Regions from separate parts of the Staphylococcus durrellii genome, predicted to be linked through region 4. Evidence: riboswitches for the same ligand, from Rfam matches in the RefSeq annotation. Region 4 holds a riboswitch; each other region holds the start of a gene.
What was found. Region 4 has a riboswitch for thiamine pyrophosphate ahead of tenA (thiaminase II). Riboswitches for the same ligand answer to the same signal wherever they lie in the genome.

Region 1 (6,337 bases), 450 kb from region 4:
ACTTATTACTAAACCACTTAAAACATCTTCAACATCATCTTTAGTAACATTATTTGGTAATGTTTTATTAAAGTTTGAAATTAAGTTAGAGAAATCAAATGCTTCGCCTTTAACGTCTCTAGAAATTTGTTGTGCCGCATCATCAATATCTTGAATAAATTTAAGTAATGGTGTGATTGCATTTTTACCTATGATTGGCATAGAACTATGCGCTGATACGCCATTAGATTTAATACGATAGTCCATTGAACCTTTATGTGCATATACGAGCATATCTTGACAAGGTTCAGCAATAACAAGTGCTTCAACGTCGTCCATATAACCTTTTTCGTATAGGCTTTGAGAACCTAATTGTTCCATTTCTTCACCGGTAGTGGCTAAAAATCTAATTTTACCATTAGTTAATGCATTACTATTTTGGATATCGATAAGTGAAATTGCTAGCGCAGCTAAGCCAGATTTCATATCCGCGGCGCCTCTACCATATAAAAAACCATTATCTTCAGTTAATTTAAATGGTTCATATGACCATTGAGAACGGTCGCCTTCAGATACAACATCCATGTGACCTGAAATACCAATTACTGGCCCTTGGTCACCAATTTCAGCGATTAAATTTGCACGACGTTCATCTACTTGATCGATTGTAGATTCAATGCCATGTTTTTGGAAAAGGTTTTGTAGATATTTACAAACCTCAAGTTCATTATCATTAACTGTGTTAATTTCCACAATATCTGATAAAATCTGTACTTTTTCTTCGTTAGAAAATGTACTCATGTTATACCACTCCTTTGACAAACTATATAAAGTATACACCTCTCAAATTAATTTGATAAGCAAAGCGTTTTGATAATGAATTAAATTTGTTTTCATTTTTAATATTATTAGTTAACTTTATTAGGTGAAATTGCCTTTTTTCAAATACGGAGAGGTTGCATGTGATGAGTGAAGATAGCTGCTAAAAAGTTTATTAAATCAACTTTTTAGACATCCAGTAGTCTTAGCCAGTGGCTAATATTCATACGATAGAAAGTGGTAAAACAATGTATTTATTTAGTAAAAGAAAGGGACTTGCCAAAAGTAAGCCAATGATGTATTAATTGATTTAAGGTGTTGAGTTGGGAAAGGAAAAATTAATGTGGAAAAATTAGTATTAGGCATTGATGTTGGGACGAGCTCAATCAAGTCATTAGCAGTTAATGACAGAGGTAATATCATTGCTTCTGCGAGTTCGCCGTTAACGATTCAACATGCTTATCCTGGTTACAGTGAACAAAATCCCGATGAATGGGTATCAGTAACTATTGAAACAATGAACAACGTTATAAATGATTTGAAGCAAATCCATTCTAATTTTGAAATAAATGGTATATCATTTTCTGGACAAATGCACGGTTTAATTGTGTTAGACGATGAGTACAAAGTGATTAGACCTGCAATATTGTGGAATGATACACGTTCTACTGCCCAATGTGAAGAGATTAAATCACGACTAGGTGAAATTGTGTTGGGTAATCCAGTGTTAGAAGGGTTTACGTTAACAAAATTGATGTGGTTAAAGCAATACGAACCAGATCATTGGGCTAAAACAAAAGTATTTCTGTTGCCTAAAGACTACGTGCGCTTCAAATTAACGGATACAATCAATATGGAATTGTCCGATGCGTCGAGTACATTGTTATTAGACCCGTCGACAAATCAATGGTCAGAAGATGTTGGCCGACAATTTGGTATTACAAATATTTATCCACCACTGGTTACCTCAGATACGCATGTAGGGTATTTGAAACAGTCGATTGCTGAAAACCTAGGCATTAAAAACAGAGTTGCCGTATTTGCAGGTGGTGGTGATAATGCTTGCGGTGCTATTGGGGCAGGAGTCATTCAACCTAATCAATCGTTATGTAGCATTGGGACATCAGGTGTAATATTGTCCTGTGAAGCAAAGCAAGAGGCTGTATATGGTAATAATATTCATATGTTTAAACACGCTGTAAATAATTTATCTTATGCTATGGGTGTAACACTTTCAGCTGGTTATAGTCTGAATTGGTTTAAACGTCATTGTGCGCAAAACTACTCATTTGATGAAATTATGTCATGTGCCGAACAATCTAAAATAGGTGCCCGAGGATTGATTTTTGCACCTTATCTAACGGGTGAACGTACTCCACATGGAGATGCTAATATTCGCGGTAGCTTTATTGGATTAAGTGGTATGCATACATTTGGTGATATGGCTCGTGCTGTTGTCGAAGGAATTACTTACTCGTTATACGAGTCCATAGAATATTTGCGCTCTCAAGGTAAGCATATAAACGAAGTTGTTGCCATTGGTGGCGGTGCGAAAAGTGATTTTTGGTTACAATTGCAAGCAGATGTGTTTAATGCAAAAGTATATAAACTAAAACATGAAGAAGGACCATCTATGGGTGCAGCTATGATAGCTGCTACGGGTTTGGAATGGTATGATGATATCGCATCATGTGTTGAACAATTTATCCATAAAGATAAAATTTTTGAGCCAAATAAAGAATGTCATGTAGCTTATCAAAATTACTTTGAAATATACAAAGATGTTTATAATCAAACACAACCTATCACAAAAAAATTACTTGAGCTTACTAAGAAAAGTAAACTTAACTAATATGTAGTACTGGTTTGCAATTTCTAAAGACATAAGTTACATTAACATTACCGATCAATTGATTTTACAATAAATTAAAATTTAATATAAACCACTGGAAGTGCCTTTTTAGAAGGCTGAGATTGAGATTATTATTTCGAAATTCCCGGAACCTGATCCAGTTCATACTGGCGTAGGAAAGTGGCGTTACTTAGACGATTTTTATAATTGAGTATAAACGTTATTTTTCTAACCAGAAAAATAACGTTTTTTTATTATATATAGAGGTGAACACCAATGTTTATAGCAATTACACCGTATAAATTGTTAAATTTGCAAGATATTTTGCACTATCAATCTATTATGGGCTATTATGACCGCCTGATTATACGTACACCTATGACAACGTCTCAGCTCATTGATTGGATAACAAAAGCTATTGAACATGGTATTAGTAAAGACAAATTGACTGTGCATAGCAATGTAGACGTATTTATTGCTTGCGCTATGACATCTATTCATTTCAGTGAATATCATAGTGCCCTAAAAAATTTTAAAACTCAACATCCTCAAGCGATAGTTAGTATGTCTACACACAGTGAAGAAAGTGTAATTTATGCGCAACAACAGCGTTGTGATTATGTATTGTTTGGACATGTTTTTCCTACATCATCCAAACCTAATCAGGAACCAAGGTCGCAAAGCGAAATTACGCAAGTACTGAACAAAAAAATTAAAGTTATTGCTCTAGGTGGGGTGAATATTCGCACGTTACCACAATTGCCGACAGGTTTTGCAGGAATTGCTGGTATTTCATTATTTTATGACAGTGATAATCAAACTTTACGAAAAATTATAGAGGAGTGGTCAAATTATGTTTGATGTACTCATTATCGGTTCTGGCGTCATGGGCATGTCTGTCGCACGTAATTTAAAACATAATAAGTTGAAAATAGGCATCATTGATAGAGATGTCGACGGCATGCACGCTTCTTATAAGGCAGGTGGCATGTTAGGCGCACAAAATGAGTTTTCTAACGATAGTCCTACGTATCGTTTGGCTTTGGAATCCCAGCAATATTTCAAACAATTAAGTGAACAACTGCTATCGGAAGTTGGAAGTGATATCGAATATAAAGAAACAGGATTAATCAAGTTAGCATACGAACCCAAAGACAATAACAAAGTGATAGCACAATATAACTTTTTAGCAAACGTTAATCCGGATGTAAGACTTTTAGAACAAAAAGAAGCTCATCGTTTAACGAGTAATAATTTAAATATTGAAGACATCATGGCATTATATATTCCAAATGATCACCAAGTAAACGCGAATAAGTATACGAAAGCATTATATAAATCGTTAGAACAGAGCAACGTTGAACGTATACAACATACAGAAGTGCTAACTATTACAAAAGACAAAGAGATGTACAAAGTGATAACAAATAAAGGCGACTATTACGCTCCAAAAGTTGTAGTTGCAGGTGGGGCGTGGAGTCATAAATTATTGCAAACACAGTTAAAAGAGCGCCAATTAACAGGTGTTAAAGGTGAAGTCATATTGATGGAACAAGACAATTTAGATTTGCAGTCAACTATATTTATGACGAATGGTTGCTACTTAGTACCGAAAAATAAAAATAGAGTGCTTATTGGCGCTACAAGTTACTTTGATAACTATTCAGTGGGTGTATCACAAAGTGGTGTAGATTGGTTAATAGACAGTGCTACGCAGCATATACCTAAACTAAAATATGCACGTAAACTAAAACAGTGGTCAGGAGTTCGGCCGTATATTGCCAATGAAATTCCGATTATGGACGAAGTTGAAAAAGGATTATTTGTTATCACTGGCCATTATCGTAACGGCATTCTATTATCCCCAATTGTAGGTGAACTTATGAGTAAGTGGATTATTACAGATATGAAACCACAAATGCTAAATGATTTTACAGTAAAAGGATGTGTGTTAAATGGAAGTCATGATTAACGGTGACGCATTTAAATTTGGCGAACAATTAACATTATTAGATTTATTGCAACAATTAGAAATAGATGAACAACGTGTCATTGTTGAACATAATAGCAAGTTAATTAAGCGAGACGCATTTGCATCACAAGTAGTTTCAGCAAATGACAAATTAGAGTTATTAGAATTCGTTGGAGGCGGTTAATATGTTTAAAATTGGACAATTTGAAATAAATTCTAGATTATTGCTAGGTACTGGGAAATTTGAAAACGAAGCAATTCAAACAAAGGCAATTAATGCTGCAGAGACTTCTGTATTAACTTTTGCTGTGAGAAGAATGAATCTATACGACAAAAACTTGCCTAATCCATTAGCTAATATTAATTTGCAAGACTATATTACTTTTCCTAATACAGCTGGCGCAAAAACAGCCGAAGAAGCAATTAGAATTGCAGAAATAGCTAATCATGCTGGCGTTTGTGACATGATTAAAGTAGAAGTGATTGGTGATGACGAAACGTTATTACCTGACCCATTAGCCACGTATGAAGCGTGTAAAGCGTTATTAGAAAAAGGTTACACTGTATGCCCTTATGTTTCTAATGACGTCGTATTGGCAAAGCGTCTTGTAGAGTTAGGCGTTCATGCGATTATGCCTCTAGCATCACCTATTGGTACCGGTAGAGGTATAAATAATCCATTAAACTTACGCTATATTATCGAGAAAGTAGATGTACCTGTGATCGTTGATGCAGGTATTGGATCTCCTAAAGATGCATGTCATGCGATGGAACTGGGTGCAGATGGCATTTTATTAAATACTGCTATTTCAAGTGCACAAGATCCTGTTAAAATGGCCGAAGCTATGAAACTAGGCATTCAGGCAGGTAGATTAAGTTATGAAGCGGGAAGAATACCGGTCAAATATACTGCACAAGCATCAAGTCCAGTAGAAGGTATCGGATTCCTATGATAAATCGCTATAATCGTCAATCACGTTATCGACGTTTTGGCGAAGAAGGCCAACGCCGCTTACAGACAATGAATGTGATGATACTTGGGGCTGGTGCGCTTGGAAGTAACCTTGCAGAGATGTTAACACGAATGGGTGTACATGAAATTTCAATTATTGATATGGATATCGTAGAATTAAGCAATTTACACAGACAAGCATTGTATGATGAAGAAGATGCGCAACAAATGCTACCCAAAGTTGAAGCATTAAAAAGTAAATTAAATAAAATTAATGCAACAACAAAAATCAATACTTTGTATGAAGAACTGACCTCTACAAATATTGAAAAGATATTAAGTGACCATAATCCAGACATTGTGATGGACGGTATGGATCATTTCGAAATTAGGTATCTTATAAATGAAGCTTGTCATAAATTACAAATCCCTTGGATTTATGGTGCAGCTGTAGGTAGTAAAGGTACTGTTTACGCTATTGACTATAAAGGACCGTGCTTAAAATGTTTATTACAAGCGATACCAAATACTGGTGAAAGTTGTGCCATCAATGGTGTGTTACCACCAGTAATTAATCAAGTCGTTAGTATACAAGTGTCCGAATTAATGCGTTATGCGGCAGGTGAGGGATTTTCTAAAAAGTTAATTACTGTTGATACTTTTGAATTAAAACAACAGGCAATTAATATTGATGGATTAAAAAATAACGAATGTCATGTTTGTGAACAAGATGATTATGAATTGTTAAATAAGACGCAGCTCA
Region 2 (6,337 bases), 550 kb from region 4:
GATATCCCAGACTTATTTTGAGAATCGGTATTTATGTCCCATCCTCTGCAAACTTAGATTAGCTATACTAATTTTATTCTTGGACCATCACTAAGTAAAATGCTTAGTTCAACGACAAATGATCACGAAACGTTGTAGTCATATAGTCGTGACGATATAGGTTACGTTTTTGCAGCTCAGGTACAATATATTCTACGAAATCTTCTAAGCTTCCTGGTAACGTAGGTGGCATTAAATTAAAGCCATCGGCTACACCATCATTAAACCAATGTTCCATCTCATCCACGATTTGTTCAGGCGTGCCTATTAATGTTAAATGACCGCCACCGGCACTAATATATCCTAATAATTCACGTACAGTCGGTTGCTTTTCTTCAATAATAGTTAAAATCGTTTCATAACGCCCTATCGGTCCTTCGAATTCATGTACAGAAGGTAACGATGGAACAGGTTCATCTAAAGGCCACGCCGAGCAATCTTGTTGGACGAAAAAGCTTAATTGTTTCAATGCTTTTTCTATTGGCATCTGTTTATCTAAATTGGCTTTTTTGGCTAATGCTTCTTCATAAGTACGTCCTACATAAGTAACCAAACCAGGAAACACCTTTATATAATCACGTCTATGAATCTTCTCTAATTGAGCATTTAACTTTTGTCGATAATTACGCGCTTGCTCTAAATTCCAAGATACTGAATAAACAGCATCGGCAAAATTAGCAGCTAATGCTATTCCTTGATTCGATGCACCTGCTTGCATCGCCACTGGTTTACCTTGTGGACTTTTAGGTGTGGTTAATGGTCCCTGTACTTGAAAATGCCTTCCTGAATAGTTAATGGGTTTAACCTGTTGCGCATCTATAAGCTCACCGGTAGCACGATTATACGTTAAAGCTTTATCATCCCATGATGTTAATAATTTATTCATAACTTGTGCAAATTCATCTGCTTTGCTGTATCGCTCTGAATGCTTTGGTAGTTTCTCCATACTATGATTCATTGCTTCTAAATCAGTCATAGAAGTCACTAAATTCCAACCAACACGGCCATTTGAAATATGGTCTAAGCTTAACAACTGCCTTGCTGCCGTATATGGATTAGCAAAACTACTCGAAATGGTTGCAACTAAACCTACATGCTTAGTTACTTGAGATATGGCAGTTAAATTTATTAGTGGATCATACCAAAATGATGGCATATCACTATTGTCCGTTACTTGTAGGGCTTGATTATCAGCAAAGAATACCGCATCAAAGTAACCTCGTTCTGCAAGTTGTGCTAATGATTGATAATAAGTAATATCACCAATACGCTCGGCTGAAGAATCTTCCGTCAACCATGCTCCCGAATGATGTCCACAGCCAATTAATAACACCCCAATATGAAGTTGACGTTTATCCATAAAATATACTCCTTTACTTCACTATTTTTAATTCATTGTTAACCCGCCATCGACAGTGTAATTTTGTCCGGTGATACCGCGTGCATTTTCCGAAGCTAAAAAGGCAACCATATTCGCAACATCTTGTGGTGTTGTCACCTGGCGTAACGGTGTCGTTTGAGCAATAATGTCGAATACTTCAGTAGTTGTAACGGCACTTGCGTCGGTTGTTTTTAATAATCCACCTGAAACTACATTGGCTGTAATACCGTATTGACCTAATTCAGCTGCAATATTACGTGTAAAACCAATCAATCCTGCTTTAGCAGTTGTATATTGGTGATAAGGAACAACAGGATTTTGATATAAATTTGTACCAATACTAATAATGCTGCCTTGCTTACGTTCTTTGAATTGTGGCACGACACTTTGAACTACATTAAAAGCAGCTTTTAACGTCCCATCTATTTGTTGTTGATAATCTTCCCATGATAATTCTGTAAAAGGTCGTTGTGCAGTTGGATCGAATTTAAAATCAACTAAAGCATTATTTACGACTACATCGATTTGTCCAAAGCGTTTATTTCCTTCTGCTATCAGCTTATCTACCGCTTCACGCTCAGTTACATCGCCTTGAATGGCAATCGCGTTATCATGACCCAACTCGTTGACTAACTGTTGAGCCACTTGTTTACTTTGGTAATAATTAATGATTACTTTATTACCTTGGTTTACTAAAGTTTTACTAATTGTTGCCCCTAAACCTCTACTACTTCCCGTAACCAAAATAACTTTCGACATAATATTTCACTCCTATAGTTAGATTTATAATTAAAAATTGCCACGTTAACGTGTCTATGTAGTGTCAAAACAATAAAAAACGCGACCTCCAATTATGGAAGCCGCGTCAAAAATACATCTTTATATATAATAAAGCATCAGTGCTTAAATTACAGTTTGACGAACACACTTCCCTACGCTAGTTCCAACTAGATCAGGTTCAAAGGGTTTGAGGAAGACCTCATCTCAGTGCAAAATGACACCCCTAGTGGTTATTTAATTATTACTTTAAATGTATGTCCTTCAGTAGTTTATGTCAAGTTAGCTAAATATACTACTATTCAAAAAATATAAAATTACAACTTACTTAGTTATTTATAATAATAAGAAAAGTAATCCCTTTATATTATAAGTTTTTATAATTATGAACTATTAAAACTTTTACATCAATTTTACACTATGGTATATTTTATGTAAGGGCTTACATATTCGAAAGGAGGCAGTCTTCCTATGAGAACTTGTGATGTTATGCAATGAAAATTATTACAGCTAAAGAATTAAAAAATTTAGTAAAAGCTCATGATACCATCGCCCTTTCAGCATTGTCAGTAAGTAATTTACCTGTAGAAATTTTAAAACATCTTATTGACTATCATGATGAAACACAACAACTAGACAATTTAACAATGATGGTTGCTAATGATATTAGTGACTACGCTGAAGAGGGTGTCGATTTAGACGCATTTATTAAACGACATATGGTAAAACGTTTAATATTAAGCATTATTGTAGCTTCACCCACAACAGTATCGGCAATACAAAACAACGAGGTGGAAGCATACTTTTTACCTCAAGGCGTTATGACTACAAATTATCGTAATCAAACGTTTGCAAGTCCTGGAACAATCACGACAATTGGTTTACATACAACCGTTGATCCAAGATATACGGGCGGCAAAGCAAATGAGCGAACGAGTGAGGACTTAGTACAATTAACGGAAGTAAATGGCAAGGAATACTTGCTTTACCAGCTCCCTGAAGTTGATGTAGCCCTGTTACGAGGAACTTACGCAGATCGTCAAGGTAATATTTATATGGATCACGAAGCACATCTTAGTGAAGCATATAGCGTTGCTGCCGCAGCACATAGAAATAACGGTAAAGTAATCGTCCAAGTTAAAGCCGTCGTTGAAGATGATAGTTTCAAACCGAACGACGTATTTATCCCTGGTGAATTTGTTGACTACGTTATGGTTAATGATAATCCCCATTACCATAAACAAGTCGTGCAAACTTACTATGATCCTGCACTATCTGGACACTATAAAGTACCAAATATGCCTGGACCATACATTAAAATGAGCACACGCAAAATTATCTTAAGGAGGTCATCACAATTTTTAACGCGAGGTGACGTCGTAAGCATCGGATTTGGTATAAATAACGAATTATCTAACTTGTTAGTCGAAGAAGGTGTACGAGATTTAGTTCATCTAAATATCGATACAGGCATCTTTGATGGTTATATCGGTAGCAATGACTATTTGGGCATGCATTATAATTTAAGCGCTCGAATGCGTCACGAAATGACATGGGACTTTATTTACAATGGTGGCCTAGACATTGCCTATTTAAGCTTTGCTGAAATTGACCAATACGGCAATGTAAACGTCTCTTCATATGGTGATAAATTAAATGGCTGCGGTGGCTTTATAGACATTAGCCAAACCGTCGATACCATTGTTTTTTCTGGCTCTTTAGTTGTCGGGGGTCAACTAGATTATGCACATAATCAATTAGTTATTAATGCAGACGGCAAACCTACCAAATTTGTAGATGAAGTACGCAATATGGATTTCAATGCCCAATATGCACTTTCTAAAGGGCAAACCGTATATTATGTGACTGAACGCGCAGTATTCCAACTTACAAATTCAGGTTTAAAATTAATCGAAAGAGCACCAGGGGTAGACATAGAGCGAGATATATTAGCTAATATGTCATTCAAACCAATTATTCCTAACGACATTGGTTTAATGGACGCTAGTATGTTTCAAGAACATTGGGGTAATTTACACAAATCGTTAGGGAGAAATAGTTAACCAATATAAGGGGGTATAAACTATGAATTACGATTGGATTAAGACGAGAGCTAATTTTGAAGAAGAGAAACCTGCAATTATCGATCCAGCTAAAGGTACCGAGTGGACATATCAACAATTAAATATTCGCGCAGAAAATTTAGCATCTTATTTGGGTGAGCAAGGAATTAAACGTGGGGATATTTTAGGTATATTTGCTCCAAATGACGTTGCAATTTTAGATATATTATTCGCATCTATAAAATTAGGTGCTGTATTTTTACCTATTAATTGGCGTTTAAACCCAGAAGAAATTTCTACCGTTGTGGATGATTCAGGCGTTAAAAAGATATTTTACGAAACAAAACATCTATCATCACTAACTAAAGTAGATGAATCTTTATTATATATGGATATAAACTCATCTGAATATAACAGTATTGTTGATCCTTCACATCACAATATATTCGAAAGTGTAGAATTACAAGGTGACGATTTAGCATCTTTATTATATACCAGTGGTACTACGGGCGTACCTAAAGGCGTAATGTTTTCACACGATTCATTTGTTAGTAACGGTATTATCTTAAATCATACACACCCTACTTATCCTACAGATTTGACAATCGTAGCTTTACCGCTGTTTCACGTGTTTGGTTTTAACGATTTAACGATACCAGCATTATTTAATGGCGGCACTTTAGTTTTACAACGTTATTTTAACGCTGAAGAACTTAATAATCTCATGATGGAATATAAACCCGACTATATGTTACTTATTCCAACAATGTTATACGCAATGCTCGTGGCTGATAATTTCAATCCAGCAGCTTATCAAAGTACACGTTATTTAATTCAGGGCGGATCACCTCCGCTACCAGCAGTACAGGCCAAACTTCTTGATATGAACATTGACCTTATTAACGGCTATGGCTTAACTGAAGCTCCTATCGTTTCTGTAAATACTGTTAACAACTCAAAAATTAAACCTAAGTCGATTGGACATCCTGTTATTTTTTCAGATATACGCATTTTTGATGATGATTTTAATGAAGTTGGACCAGGGGAAATTGGTGAGCTTGGTGTAAGAGGTAACAACGTTACGCCAGGATATTGGAACAAGCCTGAAATCACTACTAAAAGTTTCCATGATGACTTCTTTCTAACTGGAGACCTCGCTAAGATCGACGAAGATGGTGATATTTACATCGTTGACCGTAAAAAAGAAATGATTATTACAGGTGGAGAAAACGTACTGCCTTCTGAAGTTGAAGCTGTGCTATCAGAACATCCATTAGTTGCACAATGTGTTGTTATAGGCTTCACAAGTCCTAAATACGGTGAATCCGTATCGGCTGCAGTCGTCTTAACAGAAGATGACGCTGATTTCGAAGCAAAATTAGACAGCTATGCACGTGAAAAACTAGGTAGCTATAAAATACCTAGAATGTATTTAAACATTAACCATATGCCGTTGAACTCAACATCTAAGCCAGATAAACTCGCATTACAAGAACGTATGAATGAAAAGGCTAAAAAATTGCATCAAGAGGATGAATTAGCATAGCACATAAGTCGCTGTACGTAGCAAGCAAATTTTTTTACCAACTTTTGTAAGCGCTATCACATATAATTATTGGAGGTTTTACTATGTCTACAAAAAGTGAATTATTAAAAGAGTTATACCCAGAAGATACGTTAAATATATCTAAAGAATTAACTGAAGGTGAAGTTAAGTTTTTAAAACAGTTAAATGACATGTTAGAAAATAATTATCGCGATTCAATCAATGATCATTGGGCTAATGCTACTATTCCTGAAGGATTCTTCGAAGAATTAGGGAAACTAGATTACTTTAATAATCCCCTACTGTTCGAAGGCCGTGGCGATGCAAAAACGACAAGCCAAATGTTCCAATTTTTTCTATCTTATACTGTAGCGAGATTTGACGTTTCACTCGTGACCTTGTTAGGTGTACACCAAGGTTTAGGGCATAACACTTTCTTATTCGGTGGCAGCAAAGAGCAAGTTGCCTATTATGTCCCAAAATTACAATCACATGAATTACGTACTTGCTTTGCTTTAACTGAACCTAATC
Region 3 (6,337 bases), 920 kb from region 4:
AGTAATAAAAATAGATAATAACAATCCATGGACCATAATATTTACAAATTCTGTTAATAATTTAAAGAACAAAATACTAATCATAAATAGTTGTAAGTAATAAAACTTATCTCGTAAGAAGTTAGTAAGTGTAGTTAAAATATATATAATAATTCCAAACATTAATAATAATAAAGTTATCCATTCTATCACGTATTGCGTTTGAGAGATTTCCCATTCACCTGATAAAAACAGACTATTTCTGTTATTAAATTCTATTAATGTGAAGAATAAGAGTATCGCCCCACATAGCAATTCAACATATGCAGTTTTTAACCATTTGGGTTTTTTCATCCAATTAGGAACATCATCCTCTTGGATATCTATAATTTCTTTCCATTTGTTAATAAATTTATCTTTCTTGTCGCGCATTTTTTGTAAATCTACGCTTCTACGTGTTTTACGTGTGAATTCAGTTGTTCTATCTTGTAAGTTTTTCCAATGTTCTTTCGTTTGATTAGACATAGAGTCTTTACTCATACGTGAAAGTTCTGGTTCTTCCTCACCTAACTCTTGTTTAGTTAATGGAAGAGATCTTCTTAAGAATAAGAAGTTCCATATAGCCATTTGACCTAATATCCACATTATTAAAAAGAATGTATTAATACTTAAAATATCTATTGGTAAAATTTGATCGCTGTCTATACGACTATATAGTACAATTTGCGTCAATAGATATACAATGCCATAACTAAAAATAATCCAAAGATAGTGGTACTTACGGTGATTAGGATTCAATTCATCTTTGTAGACGATATATCCTATATGAATTGCGAATGGCACTATAAATAAAACAGCAAAAAAGCTATAAATTTGAGTCATTAAAATAATTGTAATTAAGAAATATAAAATACCTACTACTAAAAAGAATATTGAAATATCATAATCATATTTAGTCGTACGATATAATGTAGAACCTAAACAAATTACTAATGCTCCAAATAAAATAATCAAAATTGCACTTATAATTGGGAAACTACCTATATAATTACTCGTAACTCTGATAATTTCACCAAAAAATGCATTAATAAAGTCCCAAACATTATGAATATGTAATTCTATCTTAGCCTTGCCATTAAGTTTATCAATTAGCGATAAATTAAGTAATATAATGACACTAATTAAGATTGATACTATACCAATTACATAGCTATATAATATTTCGGCGTGTTTTTTCAAAAACGACATACCATTCACCTCAAAGTTATTATATACGAACTTATGATTCTTGTCTTTATTAAAACCGATAAATAAGTCTATAGTATGATATACAACATACACACATTAAACTTTCCACAGTTAGCTTCAATTTAAACAAACTTCAATTACTTAAGAATACCTTATTTTTACGATTCCTTGCAATAGCATTATAATTTATTTGTTTTAAATCTTGTGGAGGAGGTAAATACATCTGTATAACAACTTTATATAGCGAAACCTTAAAATAAGGAGTGGTTACTTATGACTAATGAAGATTTACACAAAGACGTAGCTGAACAAGCAAAAAATGCCGAAAACGAACTGAAAAGTAAAAATGAAGATAGTACAGATAATCACGAAGAAACTATGAAAAATATCCAAGATTTATACGAATAGTTAGAAAATAAGTCGGTTTTCTATTTATAACCTTGACAAATAGTGTTTAAAAGCATACATTAAGGATGAATTAAAACTTAATATTCGCACTAGGGGTGTTTATAACTGAGATGAGGTAACCCTCAAACCCTTTGAACCTGATCTAGATGAGACTAGCGTAGGAAAGTGTACAATTATAATAATTAATTTATTAATTTTTTGTATGAATATGCCTATAATCACGCACAACTTCTAGGGAGGTTGTGCGTTTTTTTATGGAGGAATGTTATATGTCAAAAGGTTTAAAACTATCAGAAATTTTAGTCACAATTTTAATTGCTATCGTTTTTGCAATTATTTATAATATCTGGAATTTTGTCTACAAAGCATTTCAAGTTTCTGGACTACACATTGAAGAAATCACTTATGGTGCCTGGTTCATGGCAGCAATTGTAGCCTATCTAATTATACCTAAAGCAGGTATTGCCTTATTAGCTGAATTTGCTGCAGGTGCTGGAGAAACAATAATTATGGGCCGCTTCGATATCGCTACGATGATTTACGCTTTTGTACAAGGGTTAGCTTGTGAAATTATATTTGCGATTTTTAAATATAAATCTAGAAAAGCGATTGTCGCTATCTTAGCTGGTTTATTAACAGCTATTTCAACATTCCCGATTGACTTCGCCTATGGATATCTAGCTTCACTAACGAGTTGGAATTTAACACTATATATCTTCTTTAGATTGTTAGGTGGCATATTAGTCGCTGGTTTACTTTCATATTATATTGTTAAAGCACTCGATCAGACGGGTGTAACCAGATTATTTAGACCATCATCTAAAGAAGATTATGATAATTTATAAGGAGCGTTGCATGTGTTAGTAGCAAAAAACTTACGCCTCAAATACCCAAACGCTAATAAAAAAATTTTTTCTGGATTAGACCTAACTATTAAAGATAAAGAAAAAGTTCTATTACTAGGCCCTTCAGGTTCTGGGAAAAGCACTTTATTAAATGTGTTGAGTGGTATTGTACCTGATTTAATAGAACTACCATTGAAATATGACAAATTAGATAGAGACTTTAATAGTGGTGTTATTTTCCAAGACCCTGATACGCAATTTTGTATGCCTAAAGTTTATGAGGAATTGGCATTCATTTTAGAAAATAGACAAGTTCCTAGACAAGAAATGGATAATCAAATTACACAAGCATTAAGATCAGTAGGCTTGGCAGTAGACGAAGATCAATACGTTAACCAATTAAGTGGTGGTATGAAACAAAAATTAGCAATAGCTGAAACATTGTTGCAAAATTCTAATACTTTATTTCTAGATGAACCAACCGCAATGTTAGACGTAGAGGCAACGAAAGCATTATGGTCGAAAATCAAGTCATTGTGGTCTGATCAAACCGTATTAATAGTTGAACATAAAGTGGCTCACATCTGGGAATATATAGATAGAGTAATTCTTTTTGATTACGATGCTAAAATTATTGCCGATGAACGACCAGAAATTATTTTAGCGCGTTACGAACACTTACTAACTGAATACGGTGTTTGGCATCCAAATGCATGGGATTACGCACCTATTTCGATGAAAAAAAATAATCATACAGATAATTCGAAGTATCAATTGCGACTTCAAAATTGCATCGTTAAACGAGACAAAAAAGACTTAATTAACATTCAGGAGTTAACGATTAATCAAGGTGAATGGATTACTATTACTGGCGCCAATGGTAGCGGTAAGACGTCACTGTTAGAGTCATTAATGCAACTTATTAAATATGACGGACAAATGTATTTTAATAACAAGCTCATACGAAAAATAAAAGATATCGCGCATCATGCATTTTTAGTTTATCAAAATCCAGAATTACAATTTATCACTAACTCTGTATATGATGAAATATATGTTCAGTACACAAACTATAGCGATATTGAAGCACAACAAAAAACTGAAGCAATGCTACAAGAACTCAATTTAGTTGAAGTTAAAAATCAGCACCCCTTCGAACTTTCAGTAGGACAAAAAAGACGTTTAAGCGTTGCAACAGCTCTAAGTTCTGAAGCCGAAATTATTTTACTAGATGAACCCACTTTCGGTTTAGATAGTCACAATACCTTTAATTTAATTAAATTATTTCAACAATGTATAAATAAAGGTCAAACTATTATCATGGTGACACATGATTCAGAAATTATTAAACGCTACTCTACTCGAAGAATACACGTAAAAAATAAACAACTTGTCGAAATGTTAGGTGAAGCACATGTTTGATTTGTGGAAAACGAGACGTACCTTTTTAGATGATGTAAATATTATTACTAAGCTTGCACTATCCGTATTGCTATTTTTCTTAGTTATATTAATTCATAAATTTGATTTGATGATTTACATGTCTATACTAATGGTTTTATTTTTAATATTATTTAGCGGTATCAAACTTAGAGTTACATTAGTTTTCGTAATATTTACGATGACATTTAGCATAGTGTCAGCACTATTTATGATTTTTTATGGTAATGGAACGCATATGCTATTCAAATTGGGTTTTATACAAATTTCCATAGAAAGCTTAGTCAGAGGTTTACACCTTTCTTTAAGAACCATGACCGTTTCATTTTTTGGACTTTTAGTTGTTTTTTCTTCACAAATCGTTATGATTTTCTATAGCTTAATGCAACATTTAAAAATAAAACCGAAATTTGCTTATGCATTTATGGCTGCTATAAGAATGGTACCAATTATGTTGAGCTCATTTGTACAATTAAGAAGAACTTTGAAAATGCGCTATCAAATGATACCTTCAAACAATTACAAAGGTCTCAATCGTTTTAAACATTTATTAATTCCTTTATTAAGTCAAAATATTAGAAAGGCACATCATCTTTCAGTTGCTATGGAAAAGAAAGGTTTTAAAGACGGCCCTAGAACTTACTATTACTATGTGCCTTTTTCATATAAGGATATTGTATTTGTTATCATTATGATTTTAGTAGTTGTCATAGCCTTTACACTTGCACATTACGTACCAATCACAAACATTAATGATGTAAGAGTAAATAACATTTATTAATTAATGATTTACTCACCAAAAAGCTGTCGTATAAATACGACAGCTTTTTTATTTATTTGATTGCTTTATTACTTATATCATTTCTATAAAACAAATTATCACTTTTAATACTACTTACAAGATTATATGCTTGTTGCTTGGCACTTGCGATATTTTCTCCTTGTCCCACAGCTAAAATAACTCTCCCACCATTTATCACATATTGATTATCTTTTAAAGTAAGTCCACTAACAAAATAATCACCGTCTAAAGTAAAACCTGAAACACTTTCGCCTTTTTCATAAGACCCAGGATATCCTTTTGAAGCAAGCATCACACCTACAAAAGAATCATCTTTCCATTCAAATTGAATAGGCTTTTTATTATCTAAATCAACAATATGTTGCATTAAATCACTATCCATCCGACTTAATAATACTTGTGCTTCAGGATCACCAAATCGCGCGTTAAATTCAATTACTTTCGGTCCTTCTTTAGTAACAATTGCACCAATATATAACACGCCGAAAAATGGATAACCCTCTTTATGCATTGCTTGTGCTATGGGTTGTGCTATCGTTTCATTTGTTTGGTTTAGAATGCCTTCTCCAATATGAGGAACAGGACAATAAGCCCCCATACCACCAGTATTGGGTCCTTTATCGTTATCAAATGCACGTTTATGGTCTTGGGCGATACAATCAAAAGGTACAGCATAATCTCCATTAACAAATGTCATAAGTGAAAATTCTTCACCTTCTAAAAATGTTTCAAAAACTACAAGTTCCTTACCAGATATATATAGTTCATTTACCGCTTCAAGTGCTTCATCATAATTTTGCGCTATGATAACTCCTTTACCTGCAGCTAAACCATCTTTTTTCAAGACAATCGGATAGTCACACTGTTCAATATAGGACAATGCATCGTCTTTATTATTTATTTCTTTGTAATCTGCTGTTGGAATATTATGTCTCTCCATTATTTGTTTTGCAAATGACTTTGAGCCTTCAATTTGAGCTGCAGCCTTATTAGGACCGAATACTTTAATACCTAAAGCTTGTAATTTGTCTGTTAACCCTTCTGTCAAAGGTTGTTCAGGTCCAATAATAGCCCAATCTATTTTATGAGCTACTGCAAATTCAACGATTGCTGCATGATCATTTTCAGCAATTTCTTTATGAACTTCAGCAATATTTACCATAGCGTCGTTACCAGGAATCGCATATAAATGGCTAACTAGACTAGATTGATTGAGTTTAAAAGTGAGTGCATGTTCTCTGCCACCCGAACCTATTACTAGTACTTTCATTTTCTTCAACCTACCTTCCATTTAGTGTTTGAAGTGACGTATACCTGTTGTCACCATGGTAATACCATATTTATTGGCCATATCAATCGATTCTTGATCTTTTATTGAACCACCTGGTTGGATAATAGCTTTAATACCTGATTGCGCAGCTAATTCTACTGTATCTCCCATTGGGAAAAAGCCATCAGAAACAAGTGCTACATTGTCGTTGATTTCAATTGCTCTCTCGATTGCGATTTTTGCTGAACCGACACGATTCATTTGACCTGCACCTATACCTACTGTTTGTTTATTATTAGTTAATATAACAGCATTACTTTTCACGGAACCAACTACTTTCCAACC
Region 4 (6,337 bases):
TTATCGTTGTTTAAGTTGGAACTGAGGCTAAACTATATACAGAAAAATCAGATTTATTACGTCAAAATTACAACTAAAATAAAGTACTGTATATTTTCAAAACTGTCATGAGCGAAAATTTGAACTTTTAAAGTTTTTGATTTCTCCTAAATTGTTGTAATAGCGTTGTAAAAAATGCTCCTTTTTTTTTATTTCACTGTAACCTACAGTATTTTTATGAATGTTAGAGTAGTATTTGCGAAATGATGATAAAACTAATTATCTTATTAGGAGGATTTTTTAATTATGAAAAAAACATTACTTACTTCAACTATAGCATTAGGATTAGGCGTAACAGGCTTAGCAACAGGACATCATGCAAATGCAGCTGAAACAACAGGAGCAAACCATGCTCATTTAGCACATTTAGCACAAAATAATCCATCTGAATTAAATGCAAAACCTGTTCAAGAAGGTTCTTATAATATAAACTTTGACCAAAATAATACTAATTATCAATTTTCTTCAAATGGTCAAAACTGGTCTTGGAGTTATAATAAAGATGCTGGTAATGCTCAACAAGCTCAACCACAACAAAGTGGAGAAGCTCAACAACAAGAGCAACCACAACAAGGTGGAGAAGCTCAACAACAAGAGCAACCACAACAAAGTGGACAAGCTCAACAACAAGAACAATCACAACAAAGCGCTCAAACTCAACAACAAGAACAACCTAAACAACAACAAGCACCTCAAAATGAGCAAACTCAACAGCCACAACAAGAATCTACTTCAAGCTCAAACGATTCAAGTTCAAGTGATGACAGCGGTTCTTCAGTAAATGTTAACAGTCACTTAAAACAAATCGCTCAACGTGAATCTGGTGGCGACATTCATGCAACAAATGCATCAACTGGTGCATCAGGTAAATATCAATTCTTACAAACTACATGGGACTCAGTAGCACCTTCTCAATATCAAGGTCAACCAGCTTCATCTGCACCTGAATCAGTACAAGATAAAGCTGCAATGAAATTATACAATACTGAAGGTGCTTCACAATGGGTAACTGCATAATTTACCTATAAATTAAAAAATATGATTTAATAATATTAAGCGTTGCCTAATTAAAGGTAGCGCTTTTTTCTTGATTTTTTGCAAATTTCAAGGCTATTTGTTATCTTTAGTAAGAAAACATTATAATAAAACTACTAGGGGAGCCATTGGCTGAGATGATGTAAATCAGACCCTTAGGACCTGATTTGGTTAATACCAACGTAGGAAAGTAGTCTACATGTGCTTAATTTTTAATTTCGCCTAGTTAGGACTACATTCTTACGAGGAATGTAGTTTTTTTTATTAGGAGGAACTTTAGCAATGACATTTTCACAAGAGTTAAGAACAGCAGCTAAACCCATTTTAGCAAATATATATAATGATAATTTCATTCAACACATGCTAGCTGGAGATTTATCAGCCGAAGCAGCAAGATTTTACTTAAGAGCTGACGCATCGTATCTTAAAGAATTTGCAAACATCTATGCATTACTTATACCTAAAGTAAATACTATGGAAGATGTAAAATTTTTAGTAGAACAAATACAATTTATTGTAGATGGTGAAGTTGAAGCCCACGAGATAATAGCTAATTATATTGGAGAAGATTATGAAGAAATAGTGCAAGAGAAAGTATGGCCACCAAGTGGTGATCATTACATTAAACATATGTATTATAATGCATTTGTTAAAGAAAATGCTGCACACACAATAGCAGCAATGGCACCTTGCCCTTATGTATATCAGTATATCGCACGCCAAGCTTTAAAAGATGAAAGTTTAAACAAAAATTGCATATTAGCAAAATGGTTTGAATTTTATAGTACAGAAATGGAAGAACTCGTAAATGTTTTTGATAAATTATTAGATAAATTAACAGAAAATGTATCACAACAAGAACGAGATAGTATTAAAGAAAGTTATTTACAAAGTACTGTTCATGAACAAAACTTTTTTAATATGGCATATATTCAAGAATCATGGGATTTTGGAGGTAAATAAATATGAAAAAACCTAAGATAGCGTTAACGATTGCAGGAACCGACCCAACGGGAGGCGCTGGTGTTATGGCAGACTTAAAATCATTTCATGCCTGTGGTGTATATGGCATGGCAGCTATAACGAGTATCGTGGCGCAAAATACAAAAGGCGTTCAACATATTCACAATTTGACTCCACAATGGTTGGAAGAACAGTTAGATAGTGTATATGATGACGAATTACCTCAAGCTTTAAAAACAGGTATGATTGCGTCTAAAGCGATGATGGAATTAATACAATCATATATATCCAAACACCCAGAAATTCCATATGTAATTGACCCAGTAATGCTTGCTAAAAGTGGTGATTCACTAATGGATGACGAAGGTAAAAACAATTTGAAATCTATTTTATTACCACTTGCTACTGTAGCTACGCCTAATATTCCTGAGGCAGAAGAAATTACAGGATTAACAATTAAAAATGAAACTGATGTATACAAAGCTGGACATATTTTTATAAATGAAATAGGTAGTAAAGGCGTTGTTATTAAAGGTGGTCATGCTAATGATGATGAACAAAATTCTACAGATTATTTATTTATAAAAGATGAAGTTTACAAATTTACAGAACCACGTTTTGATACGCCTCATACACATGGGACAGGTTGCACATTTTCAGCTGTTATTACTGCTGAATTAGCAAAAGGGAAAACAATATATGATGCAGTACAAAAAGCGAAGAAATTTATTTCTATGAGCATACAATATACACCTGAAATTGGTGAAGGACGGGGTCCAGTGAATCACTTTGCTTATATGAAAAAGGAGGGCTTAGATGATGAATAACTTGGATACTATTCGTCAACAAAATCCTTTAGTCGTATGTTATACGAACGATGTTGTGAAAAACTTTACTGCGAATGGGCTGTTAAGCTTAGGAGCTAGTCCGGCGATGAGCGAAGCACCAGAAGAAGCCGAAGATTTCTTTAAAGTTGCATCGGCATTGTTAATTAATATAGGTACACTTAACAAGGCACAAAGTCAAGATATGTTGAAAATAGCGCATATCGCTAATAAGTCAGAGGTACCCCTAGTCTTTGACCCGGTTGCAGTAGGCGCTTCTAATTTTAGAAAGTCATTTTGTCAACAGTTTTTGTCAAAAATTGATGTAGCCGTCATCAAAGGTAATGCATCAGAAATATTAGCATTAATAGATGAAGGAGCTACTATGAAAGGCACAGATAGTGACGATGATTTACATGTGTTAGATATTGCGCAACGTGCACAAAAAAAATATAATACGACCATAGTCATTACAGGCAAAGAAGATATTATTGCCCAAGAAAATAAAATAGTGAAGTTATCCAACGGCTCATCATTTTTAGCTAAGATTACTGGTGCTGGTTGTTTGTTAGGTGGCGTTATCGCTAGTTTTTTAAATAAACGTTTATCACCAGATATCTATAATGTGATAGAAGCAGTATCAATTTACAACATTGCAGCTGAACAAGCAGAAGATGAAGTAATAGCACAGGGGCCAGGAACATTTTTAACGCGCTTTATTGATAAATTATACAGTATTGATCATTCAGACTATATAAAGCTAAGTCAAATTGAAGAGGTGTAAACAATGTTTCAGCCAGGCGATTTAAGACTATATTTTATTTGTGGAACACAAGATTTAAGCGATAATCGTAATATCTTGGATGTTGTACAAGAAGCACTAGATGCAGGTATTACAATGTTTCAATTCAGAGAAAAAGGTGAAGGTGCATTAATTGGTTCTGACAAAGAGCAACTCGCTGTAAAGTTACAAAATTTATGTCGTTCTTATGATGTACCATTTATAGTAAATGATGACGTTTCATTGGCGTTGGCAATAGATGCAGATGGAATTCATGTTGGACAAGACGATGAAAATATAGATAAATTTATTCATCAATTTAAACATAAAATCATAGGATTAAGTGTTGGCAATTTAGATGAATATCATAATTCGGATTTATCACATGTTGATTATATAGGCGTGGGCCCGATGTTCCCAACATTTTCCAAAGAGGATGCTAATGAACCTGTAGGACCTGAAATGATTATTCAACTCAGAGAAAAAGAAAAATTAAAAGATTTTCCAATGGTTGGTATTGGTGGCATTTCATTACAAAATTATAAAGAAGTAATGAAAGCTAAAGCGAACGGGGTTTCAGTGATTTCAGCTATAGCTAAAAGCAACAATATAAAAAGTACAGTTCGACAATTTTTACAATATATTGATTAATAGTGAAAATATTATGTTTTTGATTTTCACTTATACTCTAATATGATAAAATGATTTTTGTGTGAATATATCATTAGAGGTGGAAAAATGAAGAAAAAAGCGCTATTACCTTTACTTTTGGGAGTAATGGTCTTTCTAGCAGGATGTGACTACTCTAAACCGAGCAACAGAAATGGTTTCTTCTTTAATACATTTGTTGAACCGATGGATAAATTGATACATTGGTTAGGGACGAATTTTAATAATGATTATGGTTTAGCAATTATTGTAATTGTTGTAGCTATTCGTTTAGTTTTATTACCATTCATGTTATCAAATTATAGAAATAGTCATATGATGCGTGAGAAAATGAAGGTGGCTAAGCCTGATATCGATGCAGTTCAAGAAAAGGTTAAACGTTCTCGTACTCAAGAAGAGAAAATGGCTGCCAACCAAGAAATGATGGAAGTTTATAAAAAGTATGATATGAATCCAATGAAAAGTATGTTGGGTTGTTTACCAGTTCTAATCCAAATGCCAGTAATTATGGGATTATATTTTGTCTTGAAGTTCCCATCAGGTGGCGGATTTACTGATCATCCTAATTTCTTATGGTTTGATTTATCAAAACCAGACATTTGGATAACAGTTATCGCTGGTATTTTATACTTCTTACAAGCATATGTATCAAGTTTAAGCATGCCGAATGAACAGCGTCAAATGGGTTACATGATGATGGTTATTTCTCCAATCATGATTGTGTGGATTTCATTAAGTTCAGCTTCAGCTCTGGGTCTATACTGGTCAGTCAGTGCCGCGTTCTTAATTGTCCAAACACATTTAGCAAACATGTATTATTCAAGAGTTGCTAAAAGAGAAGTAGCTCCAATGTTAGAATCTATGAAAAATGACAACAGTAGCGATGGCAATAAAGCTAAAAATACACAAGTTGTATCTAAAAAAGGTAAGAAAAAATAATACTTTCGTTATAAAAAACGTCTTTCAAATAATTGAAAGACGTTTTTTATATTAAATTGATGACTCCCATTCATAAAAAAATTGTTGTACAAATTGTTGCATAAAATTATGTCTTTCTTTAGCTAGTGTCATTGCAGTTTTAGTATGCATTAAATCTTTTAAGTTAAATAATTTTTCATAAAAATGCTTGATCGCAGAAGGTGATAAATCATTTAAATTTACCGTACCATTTATTAAGGACGGGAAGTCAACTTCATTACTCCACATAGGCTCATTAAACGCACCAGCAAACTGAAAAGTTCTAGCAATTCCAATAGCGCCTAAAGCGTCTAATCTATCAGCATCACGAACTATTTGGCCTTCTTTTGTTAGCATCGTAGTATGAGTTTGAGCATGGTTATAGCTTATATTGTTTATAATATGTAAAATTGCTTCACATTCATTTTTTTCAATTTCTAGCGAAGCTAAAAATGTGCGAAGATTTTTAGCTGCTTCATCAATGTTTGTTAACTTAGAATCAACCGTATCATGTAGAAGGCAAGCCATGTTTATTATAAAAGTATTAACAGGTTGTTCTCGGTCTGCAATATATAGTGCTAACCGTTCGACTCTGTGAATATGTGCAATATCATGACCAGAATAATCATTTCTATGAAATTTGGTCATAAACGTGCGTGCTCTTTTTAGTTTTTCTTTTTGCTTCATACATACTTCACCTCATTAATTTATAAAATAGGAGACAGTAATCGGGAGATGCCCTCTTTAAACTTAATCCATAAGCTACGTTGCGCGTATATTTCTTTCGTTAGTCTATAAGATACTAATAAGTCTTTTTCAAATGCATGGCGTAATTGTTTAGCGAGTGATGTATCATACATAAATGCATTAATTTCAAAATTTAATGCAAAACTTCTATGGTCCATATTCGTTGTCCCGACACTGGCAACTTCGTCATCGATAACGACACACTTAGAATGTAAAAATCCATCTCTATAATGAAATATATTGACGCCAGCATCTAATAAACTCGCAACATTATTATAAGTTGCCCAATAGACAAAAGGATGGTCCGGTTTATCTGGAATCA

Region 1: it holds a riboswitch for thiamine pyrophosphate, as region 4 does, so the genes downstream of both, ISP02_RS01450 (thiamine phosphate synthase) here and tenA (thiaminase II) in region 4, are expected to answer to the same signal.
Region 2: it holds a riboswitch for thiamine pyrophosphate, as region 4 does, so the genes downstream of both, ISP02_RS01065 (3-oxoacyl-ACP reductase) here and tenA (thiaminase II) in region 4, are expected to answer to the same signal.
Region 3: it holds a riboswitch for thiamine pyrophosphate, as region 4 does, so the genes downstream of both, ISP02_RS08235 (ECF transporter S component) here and tenA (thiaminase II) in region 4, are expected to answer to the same signal.

What each region holds. Positions count from the first base shown of each region.
Region 1 covers NZ_JADIIO010000001.1:344,804-351,140, forward strand. Annotated here, with positions in the region: gene ISP02_RS01440 (ArgE/DapE family deacylase) at 1-780, opposite strand, end outside; gene xylB (xylulokinase) at 1,142-2,650, shown strand; TPP riboswitch at 2,737-2,846, shown strand; gene ISP02_RS01450 (thiamine phosphate synthase) at 2,927-3,511, shown strand; gene thiO (glycine oxidase ThiO) at 3,504-4,622, shown strand; gene thiS (sulfur carrier protein ThiS) at 4,606-4,806, shown strand; gene ISP02_RS01465 (thiazole synthase) at 4,808-5,575, shown strand; gene ISP02_RS01470 (ThiF family adenylyltransferase) at 5,575-6,337, shown strand, end outside.
Region 2 covers NZ_JADIIO010000001.1:247,091-253,427, reverse strand. Annotated here, with positions in the region: gene ISP02_RS01070 (LLM class flavin-dependent oxidoreductase) at 104-1,399, opposite strand; gene ISP02_RS01065 (3-oxoacyl-ACP reductase) at 1,427-2,179, opposite strand; TPP riboswitch at 2,333-2,435, opposite strand; gene fadX (fatty acid degradation protein FadX) at 2,692-4,260, shown strand; gene fadD (long-chain-fatty-acid--CoA ligase FadD) at 4,283-5,806, shown strand; gene fadE (acyl-CoA dehydrogenase FadE) at 5,890-6,337, shown strand, end outside.
Region 3 covers NZ_JADIIO010000001.1:1,711,988-1,718,324, forward strand. Annotated here, with positions in the region: gene auxA (lipoteichoic acid stability factor AuxA) at 1-1,227, opposite strand, end outside; gene graF (glycopeptide resistance-associated protein GraF) at 1,501-1,635, shown strand; TPP riboswitch at 1,717-1,816, shown strand; gene ISP02_RS08235 (ECF transporter S component) at 1,905-2,480, shown strand; gene ISP02_RS08240 (ABC transporter ATP-binding protein) at 2,493-3,902, shown strand; gene ISP02_RS08245 (energy-coupling factor transporter transmembrane component T family protein) at 3,895-4,701, shown strand; gene purD (phosphoribosylamine--glycine ligase) at 4,754-5,992, opposite strand; gene purH (bifunctional phosphoribosylaminoimidazolecarboxamide formyltransferase/IMP cyclohydrolase) at 6,014-6,337, opposite strand, start outside.
Region 4 covers NZ_JADIIO010000001.1:794,770-801,106, forward strand. Annotated here, with positions in the region: gene ISP02_RS03725 (transglycosylase family protein) at 286-1,056, shown strand; TPP riboswitch at 1,183-1,280, shown strand; gene tenA (thiaminase II) at 1,357-2,037, shown strand; gene thiD (bifunctional hydroxymethylpyrimidine kinase/phosphomethylpyrimidine kinase) at 2,040-2,864, shown strand; gene thiM (hydroxyethylthiazole kinase) at 2,857-3,645, shown strand; gene thiE (thiamine phosphate synthase) at 3,649-4,293, shown strand; gene yidC (membrane protein insertase YidC) at 4,381-5,250, shown strand; gene ISP02_RS03755 (HD domain-containing protein) at 5,302-5,955, opposite strand; gene cls (cardiolipin synthase) at 5,976-6,337, opposite strand, start outside.